3 regions of the Paenibacillus sp. NPDC057886 genome follow, and region 2 is predicted to be linked to each of the others. Evidence: riboswitches for the same ligand, from Rfam matches in the RefSeq annotation. Region 2 holds a riboswitch; each other region holds the start of a gene.

The links. A riboswitch is a leader RNA that binds a small molecule or an ion and turns the genes downstream of it on or off. The one in region 2 is predicted to bind thiamine pyrophosphate.
Region 1: another riboswitch for thiamine pyrophosphate. It lies ahead of ACFVQB_RS24645 (ABC transporter substrate-binding protein); the one in region 2 lies ahead of ACFVQB_RS33025 (thiamine phosphate synthase).
Region 3: another riboswitch for thiamine pyrophosphate. It lies ahead of ACFVQB_RS04960 (thiaminase II/PqqC family protein); the one in region 2 lies ahead of ACFVQB_RS33025 (thiamine phosphate synthase).

Annotation. Positions count from the first base shown of each region.
Region 1 is NZ_JBHVMZ010000007.1:360,625-364,837, reverse strand. Features, by position in the region: gene ACFVQB_RS24660 (ABC transporter ATP-binding protein) at 1-97, opposite strand, end outside; gene ACFVQB_RS24655 (ABC transporter permease) at 141-899, opposite strand; gene ACFVQB_RS24650 (thiamine-binding protein) at 899-1,189, opposite strand; gene ACFVQB_RS24645 (ABC transporter substrate-binding protein) at 1,446-2,486, opposite strand; TPP riboswitch at 2,709-2,821, opposite strand; gene ACFVQB_RS24640 (NAD-dependent epimerase/dehydratase family protein) at 2,968-3,723, opposite strand; gene ACFVQB_RS24635 (VOC family protein) at 3,740-4,126, opposite strand.
Region 2 is NZ_JBHVMZ010000017.1:1,158-5,370, reverse strand. Features, by position in the region: gene ACFVQB_RS33040 (thiazole synthase) at 1-99, opposite strand, end outside; gene thiS (sulfur carrier protein ThiS) at 103-306, opposite strand; gene thiO (glycine oxidase ThiO) at 303-1,532, opposite strand; gene ACFVQB_RS33025 (thiamine phosphate synthase) at 1,537-2,211, opposite strand; TPP riboswitch at 2,447-2,556, opposite strand; gene ACFVQB_RS33020 (ABC-F family ATP-binding cassette domain-containing protein) at 2,621-4,171, opposite strand.
Region 3 is NZ_JBHVMZ010000001.1:1,109,818-1,114,030, forward strand. Features, by position in the region: gene ACFVQB_RS04945 (AraC family transcriptional regulator) at 1-787, opposite strand, end outside; gene ACFVQB_RS04950 (NAD(P)/FAD-dependent oxidoreductase) at 1,029-2,159, shown strand; gene ACFVQB_RS04955 (hypothetical protein) at 2,168-2,458, shown strand; TPP riboswitch at 2,505-2,603, shown strand; partial or broken gene ACFVQB_RS04960 (thiaminase II/PqqC family protein) at 2,790-3,005, shown strand; gene ACFVQB_RS04965 (thiaminase II/PqqC family protein) at 2,991-3,200, shown strand; gene ACFVQB_RS04970 (GNAT family N-acetyltransferase) at 3,244-3,777, shown strand; gene ACFVQB_RS04975 (TetR/AcrR family transcriptional regulator) at 3,827-4,213, shown strand, end outside.

The DNA of each region.
Region 1 (4,213 bases), on a different contig from region 2:
AGGTCACGGCTCCATGTTCAGGAACTCTGTTACGCGTTGGAGTGGTTGCACCTTCATCCGGGGCAGCAGTTACCCGCTCGTTGTGTTCGGGTGTCATTTTGTCATCACTTCCTAACCTTTAGATGGGGCATATTTCAACATTATCGCTTCTGCGGCCGCCAGCGAACGAGCAATTTCTCAAGTAGGGCAATGAGCAGGAAGAGCAGCAGACTCAATGCCACAATAATCATGATTGCCACGAAAAGACGATCCGTCCGATAGGCCGATTTTTGCAGCATCATATAATAGCCGATGCCCTTATCTGCACCGATCCATTCAGCGATGATGGCACCCATGACGCTGTACGTAGCGGCAATTTTAATCCCCGAGAACACCGAAGGCAGCGCATGTGGCAGTTCGAGCTTCCAGAAAATTTGGCCACGTTTTGCACCAGCCATGCGCATATAGTTCATCATCGCCGCATCGGTGCGGGTCAACCCGTCCATGGCAGCTACAGCCACCGGGAAGAAGCAGACCAGGATGATGGTAATCAGTTTGGGCAGCAGTCCAAATCCGAACCAGATCAGCAAGAGCGGAGCAAGCGCGATGGTCGGTATATTTTGACTAAGAATAAGTAATGGATAGAGTGCAGATTTCAAAAATGGAATCAAATGCAGCACCATCGCAATCAGTAATCCCACGAGCGTACCTGCTGCGAACCCAATCAATGTCAGCTGGATTGTTGCCCATGCATGCATGCCAAGTCGATCGGCTTGGGACGCTGCTTCATGGGCGATGTCCGAAGGCGCAGGCAGCATCCATTTCTCAATATGGAATAGGGAGACGGCTCCCTGCCATATCGCTATAAAGAGAATAACCGCCACAAAGGGCGGCCATACGCTTTTCCAATAGGCATGCATTAGCGATATTTCTCCGTCAGGGTGTCCATGCTGAAGCCGCTTGGGCTATGGGCGATCTTGATCTGTGAGATGATGCTCGGACTGCCGGCTTCCACAAGAACTTCGTGCATTTTTCGGACAACCTCCAGCAGTTCCTCCAGTTCTCCCTCCATCGTGGTATCCAGTGGATTAACCTGATATTTCAAGCCGGACTGCTGAATAACTTCAATGGCACGATCAACGTAAGGATAAGAATTTTCGCCATTTGGCGTTTTGGGAATGACTTGAATGCTGAGTAGTGTACTTGCCATGAAAGATCACGCTTCCTTTCGGGTTAAATTGCATGAGTTAAACCAGCTTTACACTTTCCCACTCCGATTGCAGTACCCTCTTCCGATCACTGTTATCCCCGGATTTCTTTAACGATTTTTAACGGAGGAAATCCGGGGATAGCATATGCTTTCGAAGGAGCTTTCTTTCAGAAAGCTTTTAGGTGAGCGCTTCGCTTCTTCAGATGGGTTCTGCACTCTTCGTTCTGGTGTAATAAAAGTTAAACTTAAACAATTTTTATTGGGGTAGAAACTCGTTTGTATACGCCTTGGATACATCTACCTGCTCATCGAGCAGCTTTTTGCTAAACATCCAATCCGTGTAGTTCTGCCATACTTCCTGCTTCTGCTCACCCCAGCGCGGTGCGTCATCCTGATATTTCGGACTCAGCCACTTTTGGCTTGCCAGCACAAGGTCCTTATCCAGATCCGGTACGGCCTTGATCAGAATGTTGGCAGCGTCTTCGGGATGTTCAATCGCATATTGATATCCTTCGGAAGTTGCTTTCAAGAACGCTTTAACCAGCTCGGGATCGTTCTGAATCGTCTGTTCATTCGTCACGAGTACAGGTGTGTAGTAGTCCAGCGCTTCAGAATAATCCTTCACATATAGCATGTCGATCGGTTCGCCGCGCAGTTGGGCTTCAATACCCGTCCACGCGTAGAAAATCCAGGCAAAGTCGATATCGCGTTTTACAGCGGTGAAGAAGTCTGCATCGCCCATATTAATATTTTTGACTTTGGATACATTAGCGCCTTCGCCTTCCATAATGGACTGCATCACGGCTTCTTCTACCGGGGAGCCCCAGCCACCGTAAGTTTTGCCTTCAAAATCTTTGGGAGACTTGATGTTCCGATCTACCGGAGCGGCAAATCCGGACGTGTTATGCTGAATGACTGCAGCGATGGACACGAGCGGTACGCCCTGTGTGCGGGCCTGGGTCACACTCTCCTGATAACTTACGCCAAAAGGCACTTCGTTCGAAGCCACCATGGTATCCGCGCCTCCGGCACCTGGCTGTACAATCTCTACATTCAAGCCTTCGGCTTTGTAAAAACCTTGATCTACGGCCGCATACAGGCCGGTATGATTCGTATTTGGTGTCCAGTCCAGCACCACTTTAATGTCCTTGAGGGCTGCGTTGTCACCTTCATTGCTGTTTTCGGTGTTGCTGCTGCCATTTTCTCCTGAAGGTGCAGCTTCTTTGCCGCCACATGCGGCCACAGCCACTAGTAGTACGCACAAGAGCATTAGGCCCATCATTTTACGCCATCTCATCTTCATTTCTCTCCTTCATGTTGTCCGGCCAGTGGCACGGGGTACTCCTTGGCTTCATATCCAAGCTTCTTGCATAAATCAACAGATTTATACCAGCTATGATCCGGATGACGTCACTTTTTTTTAGCTCTCTGACTATAGAAAAGAACATTAAAAAAGCGCCCCGGTAATCCGGGACGCGTGCAGGCGTTAGAGATGTGGCACTCAGCAAAGAGGCTGGGCCAATTCGATATACTCCGATTCCTACGCTGGCATGATCCAGATCAGGTCTAAGGGTCAGTATCTTGGTGGGATACACTCTCAGCCGGCCTATTCCGACTCCCCTGGGAAACTATGAAGTTACGGGCATTACTAGGTGTAATTATAGGCCAGAGGCCCATGCATGTCCAGTCAGGAACTGGATAGAGGAGATGGATGCGATAATCAAACAGGCCATCATACATGTGTATAACAGCCTGTTAAGATGTGTTATTTTCAATAATTATCGTGGCGAATCATATAAGGAAATCTGACTGAGTGCAAAAGCATCGGATTTCGGGTCATAGCCTACCTGTTTCTGAGTGGTTTCCAGATTCAATCGTTTAAACCGATTATTCGAGATCCCATGCAGTATGGTGAAGGGCTCCAGATCTGGAGCTGTAATTGCTTTGAACATCAAATCACACAAGTCAGCCGGACTAATATACGCGCTCATATCCCTTGCCTCCAGCGCTGGTCCATCCGGTTGAAAATCATCATATGCACCTATACGTATTGCTACACTTTGTAAACCTTCGGTATACGCAAAATAGGAAGCGAGCGATTCTCCAAAACATTTGCTAACCCCGTATAAATTTCGTGGGCGTGTCGGCATGTCCGGATAGACTTGAGCATCAATGGGATACCCCTCGATCGTCTGTGCACTGCTTGCCAGAATGATTCTCCGCACACCTTGGTCTTGAGCTGCACGGAATACATTAAATGTACCCTTGATATTGATATCCAACAACGATTCATAGAACCCGGCATGCGGGGAAGGATCGCCTGCCAGATGTACAACCACATCCATGCCTTCGCAAGCGTGCTGACAGGCTTCGGGATCTGTCACATCCAGTGTCATAATCTCATGGCTTGTCCCTTGATACGTATGCAGTCTATCGATATTCAAATCCGTTAGTCGCAGGTGAAATGCTTCTGACAAGTGTTGGGACAAGTCACGTCCAATTTTTCCGGCTGCGCCGGTAATTAAAATGTTCATAAATCAGCTCCAATTCTTAACGCTGGAAGAACTCAATCCATTCCTTTTCAGGTCCATAGATGAAGAAATAACGGTAACCGTTAGGCAGTGTAATAATCTCTCCATCAATAAACTCGGCCTCGGTTTCCTTAATGCGGTTGTACTCAGACTCAAGGTCATCGACATGGATGGCAAAATGGTGCACCGTACCTTCGGAAGGCAGCTTGTCGCTGTATCCCTGAATCAACTCAATCTCGGTCTCATGGCTTCCGTTGAAGCCGAGAAAGGCGAGCTGAATGACACCGTTGGTATGGGTTACCCGGTCTTTCAATTCAAGACCAACAATCTCCGTATAGAAACGCAGCGTGGTCTCCAGATCACGAACGGCAATGCCGACGTGGTCAATGCGCTTTTGAAAACTCATTATCCAAATCCTCCTTATATGTAGAGAATAATTCTACCATTTTAAGGGATATGATAGGGCTCTAATACGAGGTTGTCAAATCCGATT
Region 2 (4,213 bases):
TGAGGCTTCAACCGCCTGGCTCTGCACTTCCAATTCCGAAAATTTGCCTGTACCCAGAAGCAATCTAGACTCAAACGTATAATTTCCAATCCTCAACATGATTCAACCGCCTCCCACAAAATGTACAATTTCAATCCGATCTCCGTCTCTTAACGCCGTCGTTTCATGATATTCCCGCGTTAAAATTTGCCGATTCAATTCAACCACGACGGTTTTCACTTGCAAATTAAATGAATGGAGCAATTTGTCCACACGATTTAAGTTATCTTCAATTTGCATGGTTTGTCCGTTGACAATGATGTTCACTGCAACATCTCCTTTATGTTCAAACGTTCTGGACAAAGGTCCTGAATCTCCAGTTCTTCCGAGGTTTTGCCACCAATCAAGTCAGCCATGAGGCTAGCTGTAATCGCACTAAGCAATATGCCGTTACGATAATGTCCAAAAGCAGCGAATAAACCTGGAACACTTTCACAAGCCCCCACATACGGCAGTCCATCCGGAGTTGAAGGACGGACACCAGCCCACGCTCGGATAAAATGTGCTTCCTTCATGCCAGGTACCCAGTTTGTTGCAGCTGCAAGCAGCTTCTGAATGCCTTGCACCGAAACTTTCATATCTGTTCTTCCAGGAAGGCTTGTTGCACCGATCCATACTTCTCCATTAGCTTTGGGGACAATATATATATCCTCTGCATACACCGTTTTGTCAGGCCTGTACCCGGCATGGTGGGGTGAAAACTGCACGGCTGCAATCTCCCCCTTCACTGGTAAAACAGGGGATTTCAGACCAACATGTCTCATCAATTCTTCACCATGTAACCCTGTAGCAATAATGACATTTCTCGATGTCATCGTTCCTATTGAAGTCTCAATCCCTTGCACTCCATTCACATCCGTATGCAAACGGACATCCTGTACACCTTCCATCACCCTCGCACCCATGGCTTGAGCAGATCTGACATAAGCCTGCGTTAAATTGACAGGAAGAACCTCGCTCTCGGAAGGCCTGTAATATGCTCCATACGTATCCCTGTTTAACCATGAAGCTTCCTGTTGGACAGCGATACGATCCCACCAAATATGTTCTGTTGATAAGGTAGACGATCGATTGTTTTTGTAACTGCTGACCTCCCTGTATGAACGGAAAGGAGTAATAAAGCCATGCTGTTGCAGCCCCATTTCCACTCCGCTAAGCGAACTGATTCGTTCCTTCTGCTCATGAAGCAAAGCTCTGCTCTGCCGCGCAAGCTTTGCCATCACAGCATGAGTGAATTCCTCACTGTCAGCAGCAAGCATCCCGGCGGCTGCACAGGAAGTTCCTCCAGCGATCCGCGCACGCTCAACCAGAAGAACTTCATGACCACGCGTAGCGAGTTCACATGCGATGGCACAACCGATAACTCCTCCGCCTACAATAATGGTCTCTGCATAAAGCTTGCCTCGAATTTCCGCTCCAACTTTACTCCTGGATACTGTTCCTGAATGATATCCTGAACGATTCCTGCTTCGGCTTCTTGCTTCCTCTCTCATGGTCTCATCTCCTTGGTTCGGCGTACTTCTCTGAATCCGTGATTGCCTGTCGCAATGAAGCTACAGCCAGTTCCGGCTTATCGTTCGTCCAAATCGTTGAAATCACAGCCGCTCCTCTGGCACCAGCAGTTCGAATGGCAGCAACATTCTCAGGTCTAATCCCGCCAATCGCGATCACGGGAATCGAAACATTAGAGCATACCTCAGCTAACGCACTAAGCCCTCTGGGTTCGCAATTTGGTTTACTATTTGAAGCATAGACATGCCCATAAAAGAGATAATCCGCTCCCTGTTCTTCTGCAACTTTTGCCTCTTCCAAAGAATGAACCGATATCCCTACCCGAAGCCGATCGTTTCTCCTCAACACATCCTTATCGTAGTTCCGAATAACTGCTTGTCCCCAATGCACACCACCAAGCAACGCATGTTGATCCAGTTGATTTAAGCCATTCATAATGATTCGGTTAGATGGGACACCTCGTGTTTTAAGGCTTTGCGCCCAAAACATCTGTTGTTCAAGGGGCAGCTTTTTTTCCCGAATGTGGATATAATCGACCCATCGCCATACATCCTTGGCAATATTCAGAAAAGAGTTCATATCTCCTGTACCTGGTGAAACCACATGCAGTTCGAATGATCGTGTTGTTACATGTTCGTGGAAGATTTCCGTCCTGTTCACCCTCCTCTTGCATGATTTAAGCTGATATAAACAACAAAAAAAGCCACTCCCGTAGGGGAGTGGCCACGAATTTAAAATTCATGGATCAACTGAATGACTGTCGCATGCAATTACTCTATACATAACGCATATCAACTATAAAAAACCAACATAGCCGCAACGCTGTATACTTAGAAACCGCATGATTCATCTTGCAGGCAATATCGCAAAGTCATCGATAACGCCCTTTGTCATTAGCTGAAACGCGCCACTTCCCTACGCTGGTATGATCCAGATCAGGTACAAAGGGTCCGGAATCGCATTCTTCCATCTCAGCCGCATCGTGCGACCCCCCTAGTGTTCATATGAAGCTGTAGCCTATGTTACCATAGACACCTTTTTTTGTCACCGTACATTTCCATTTATTACGTTATTGTTTCTCGGACCAAGCTTCAACATCCCACTTTTTGGTAACCCAACCTTCATAAAATTCAGGTTCATGGGATACGAGCAGCACGGTACCCTTGAATTCTTGCAAGGCACGTTTCAACTCTGCTTTCGCCGTCACATCCAAATGGTTTGTAGGCTCATCGAACAAAATCCAGTTACTTTCACGCATCAGAAGCTTACACAAACGAACTTTGGCTTGTTCACCACCACTGAGTGCGTTAAGCGGACGGGTGATATGCTCATTTTTCAATCCACAACGTGCGAGATGCCCCCGGACTTCATTCTGTGTCAGATGAGAAAATTCGTTCCACACATCTTCGATCGGGGTAATGTTTCCTGCTCGTACTTCCTGTTCGAAATAGGCTGTTTCCAGATAGTCACCCAGGAAGGTCTTACCGCTGATTGGTGGAATTTTTCCCAAGATAGTCTTGAGCAGTGTGGATTTACCTACACCGTTACAGCCGACAATGGCAATTTTCTCACCACGCTCAATCGTCATCGTCATTTTAGGCAATAATGCGTACGAATATCCAATTTCAAAATCAATACCCTCAAAGACGGTTTTACTACTCGCCCGAGCATCCTTGAATTTGAAAGTTGGTTTGGCCGCTTCATCCGGACGATCGATCCGTTCAATCTTGCCGAGCTGCTTCTCACGGCTCTTGGCACGACCGGAAGTGGAAGCGCGGGCTTTGTTCCGCTGAATGAAATCTTCCTGCTTCTTGATATATTCCTGCTGTTTCTCATAAGCATCAATATGCTGCGCCTTATTCATGTCGGCCATTTCAAGGAATTTGTTATAGTTCGCTGCATAACGCGTCAACTTGGCGAATTCTAGATGATAAATAACGTTAACGACCTCATTCATAAACTCCGTATCATGCGAAATCAGAATAAACGCATACGGGTAATCCTTCAGGTAACGCGTCAGCCATTCAATGTGTTCCACATCAAGATAGTTCGTCGGCTCATCCAGCAGAAGAGCAGTTGGTTTCTCCAGTAAGAGCTTGGCAAGCAATACCTTCGTACGTTGACCACCACTAAGCGCGGCCACGTCACGATCCAGACCGATGGCGGACAAGCCCAGTCCATTTGCCATCTCTTCCACTTTCACATCAATCAGATAAAAGTCACCTTGCTCCAATTGCTCCTGAATGTCACCCATTTCTTCCAGCAACAATTCAAGCTTGTCCGGATCGGCGTTTGCCATCTGATCCGTGATGGACATCATTTCTTTTTCCAGCTCCAGCAAGGGCAGGAACGCATCCTTAAGCACATCACGAATCGTTTTTCCAGGTGTGAGCTTGGTATGCTGATCCAGATATCCATAACGAACTTTGGGGGTCCATTCGACCTTCCCTTCGTCCTTTAACAATTTTCCGGTAAGGATGTTCATCAGTGTGGACTTGCCCACACCATTAGCACCAACAAGGCCTACACGCTCTCCGGCAAGTAAACGAAAAGATACATTTTTAAATAACGTGCGGTCTCCAAAATTGTGACTCACGTTCTCTACTGACAATAAACTCATAAGATGAGGTTGCTCCTATCTATTGGACATTACTATCGTTCC
Region 3 (4,213 bases), on a different contig from region 2:
TAGGGGAGATTCCTTCATATTTTTTGAATACGGATCCAAAATAACTGGCGCTGTTGAAACCGACAGCCCGGGCAATCTCGTGGGCCGTTATTCCAGCGTCGTGGACGAGCATTTCCTTGGCTTTCAACAACCGATATCGTGTCAGATAATCAAGCGGAGTCATTTGGAATTCCTTTTTGAATATCCGATTTAAATGTTGTTCGGTGACGTCCATTTGCTGAGCCAGCATGGAGAGCGAGATATCCTGATGATAATTTTGCTTGATAAAAGTAACAAGTCCGGCCAGCTTTAATCGTGCATCCGAGCGTTCATAAGCACCATAACGATCTCCATCAATCGTTAATCTGACCAGAAGCATGTATAGCAATGCCGATACGTGCCAGATCTGATCCTTGTGCCGGGACTGCAGCGCCAACGTTATTTCATGCAACAGGATATGAAGCATTCCATCCGGCTTGAAGGCGCGCAGCTCCCCGATCTGCAAGGTATGCAGAAACCGGGGCAATAAATAGCCATTAAAGGACAGACAATCGAACAACAATGAATCACTCAGATTGTCGTAACGGTATGTCACCTCCGGGAACATAATAAGAGTGGTTCCTTCCCGGATCGAAAACTCATGATTTTGGGCTGCGATTTTCCCTGTTCCTCCGATACACTGCACAATACTGTAATCCCGTGAATGGCCGTTCCAATTCATTAATTCATCTACGGTCAGCTGGTTTTGACCTGTAATCATAAGCGGCATATCGGTATCCAGCGAATTCCCCATACTAGGTTTCGGCATCGTTGTGTTATTCCTCATTTCGTGAAAGATCGTGGCGTAAATGGCGTGTATACAGCGTTAAAAGAAAATTGATTTGAATTATATTACATAAATAACATTAATTTATACGGTCTATTTAATTCGACAACCCTCTTATCGAAAACCTTTTAGGAATATGTTTTGCGATGTCGATGCCTTGCCATTATCAGACCAAACAGTATACGCTATAATGGATACAGTGATTTAGGAAAGGGATGCAGTCATGAAGAAAGTCATCGTCGTAGGATCAGGAATTCTTGGGGCTTCCACAGCGTATCAATTGGCAAAGCGGTGTGCGGAAGTTCTTATTATAGACCGGAAAGATTGGGGACAGGCTACGGATGCTGCTGCCGGGATCATCTGTCCCTGGTTATCTCAGCGCCGCAACCAGGATTGGTATCAGCTTGCCAAGGCAGGTGCACGTTTTTATCCCGGATTAATTGAAGAACTCAAAAGTGAAGGGGAAACGGAAACAGGATATGCTCAAGTGGGTGCGCTTAGTATTCATACGGATGTGGAGAAAATCAACAAGATGCAGGAGCGGGCACACCTTCGTAAAGAAGATGCACCGGAGATTGCGGATATTACCCGTCTGGATGCAAAAGAAACCCATGAGCGTTTTCCTCTTCTGGAGGAAAACGTTCAGTCAGTCTACATCAGCGGTGCTGCGCGTATCGATGGACGTGCACTGCGTGATGCCTTAATCCGATCGGCACAGCGAAATGGAGCGGTCCTGATGAATGGGGACGCGGCACTTCAATTTGAATCGGACCGGGTGACCGGAGTCGTTGTTGACGGTAAAATCATATCGGCTGACGAGGTTATTGTGTGTGCCGGCGCTTGGGCGAGTGAACTGTTCAAGCCTTTGGGCATTGATTTCAAGGTTCATTATCAGAAGGCGCAAATTATGCATTTGCAGGTTCACAATCGAGAAGACACTGGAAACTGGCCTGTAGTCATGCCTCCTTCGGATCAATATCTGTTAGCCTTTGATCAACAGAAGATTGTGATCGGGGCGACTCACGAAAATGATATTGAAGGCTATGATACAAGAGTAACCGCAGGAGGAATGCAGGAAATTTTGAATAAAGGGTTGGAACTGGCTCCCGGTTTAGCTGATAGCACGTTTGAGGAAGTAAGAGTAGGATTCCGTCCGTTTACACCGGGTTTTCTTCCGGTAATGGGTGCTGTTCCTGGTTGGGATGGTTTGATCACAGCTAACGGGCTTGGAGCGTCCGGATTAACGATGGGGCCTTTTATTGGAAGTCAACTGGCCAAGCTGGCTTTGGGTATGGATTTGGATATCGATATTCAGCCATATGACCTTGGAAAAGCAATGGATGATCAGAAATGAGGTGAACTATGACATATTCACAGCGCTTAACTCACGGCAACTCCTCAGACATCATCTATCTGGAGCACCAGATTGGCATCGCCGAGGAGGAATTGGCAAAAGCCGAGGAAGAGCGGAGGGTATATGAATCGGACTTAAATCAGTTAAGGATGTCTCCAGCGTATCATTCAACTTCAGCGACAAACGTCTCTAATGAGCAACAATTGGTGGATGAGTTAAACAAATTGCAAAGTATGATTAAGGATATCCGCATTCGACTTAAGAACTTGCAAGAAGATTTAGGGGAACTTGAAGATTAATAGGAATGGTTTGACATTTGGAAAAACACATGTTGTAATAAGCCTGAGCTATTTGCAGGGGGACTGTTCGCAGTTGAGAAGGTTAAAACCTGACCCTTTGAACCTGTTAGTTAATACTGACGTAGGGAGCAAATGACATGTACTCATGTTATTTTGCCCTTGCCGAAAATAGGACAAGGGCTTTTTGGTTTGCATTTTGGATGAGAGAACGCGATAGCTGGATTGAAGATGGGACATTATCATTTTAATAAAAGGAGACATGATCATGTCATTTTCAAGAACGTTAAAAGATAAGTCCAGAACCGTATGAGAAGATGGATACAACCATCCTTTTTTGCACGAAATGGGGAAAGGTACACTGGATCAGGAAGCGTTTAAGTTTTATCTTCTTCAGGACTATACATATCTGATTGAATATGCGAAGATTTTTGCCATGGGTGCGGTGAAGGCGATAGATGAAAAACTGATGACAAACTTTACGGTGATTCAACACGCTATTCTGTACGAAGAAATGGATTTGCATCGAAATTACATGAATGGATTTGGGATTACGCTGGATGAAAATTATGCAAGTGATGAATTCCGCGACTCATTCGAATGGTTCTATGATACACTGGATGCATTATGTGAACATAAAACCGAGCAGGAACTGGAAGCCGTTGAAGACATATTCAGAAGAAGTGTTGAATTTGAATATCTGTTCTGGGATATGGCTTATAAACGGCAACTCTCGTACTTCTGATGAATGCAATCTACTACAACCAGAGATAAGGATGAACATACAGATGGACAATCGTGGAGAACGTATCTATTTACGATTTTTGAACGTGGAGGACGCGCCGTCACTGCTGGATTTGCAGTTCCGTAACCGGGCTGTTTTCGAAGAAATATCGGCAAGTGAACGATCGGATACATTCTATACACTGGAGGGCCAGATCTCTCTTCTTGAAGGTTGGAACAAGGCCAGGGAAGAAGGGAAACGTTACTCTTTCGGGATCTTCATGAACAATACACATGAGCTCATTGGAGAGATTTCTCTATTTGAACTTGAACTGGATTCCACCACCAAATGGATTGTTGGTTATGTGCTCGATCAGGTGCAGAATGGCAAGGGATACATGAGCGAAGCCCTTCGGCTAGCACTGGATTTTGCCATGAATGAAGCGGGAATAAAACGAGTGGAGGCAGGTGCGCTGCCCGACAATGCCGGATCGATTCAAGTGCTTCGCAAGGCGGGTTTCCAGGAGACGGACCGCCAGAATATTAAAATCAAGGGAATTTGGAAGGAACATGTGATGTTTGCAGTCGATTTGCAGTAGATTATTAGATGTCTTGACGTGAACCACCCAAATCATCCAGGGGGAGCTTATGAATAAACGGAAACAAATGTTATTGGACTCAGCGCTTGTACTCTTTGAAAAATATGGGGTGACCAACACCTCCATTCAAATGATTCTAGACGAGTCAGGTGTGTCCAAAGGGACATTTTATAAATTCTTTGGTTCAAAGGATGATTGTATTCTAGCCATTCTGGAGCAGCGTGTACAGGAGGACATGAAGATTCGCAAAGATTTGGAGAGCCAAAGCTACGCTTCCGATTTTGACTTGCTGGTGGATCAGATTATGGTGCCGATGATTTTGCCGGAAAAAAAGCTGGTTGTGGAGTTATTCTGGACAGGCTTCTACTCTGGAGAATGCGATCTGAAAAATTTGACCCGCATGCAATTAAATTGGTTATCTGAACGGCTGGTCCAG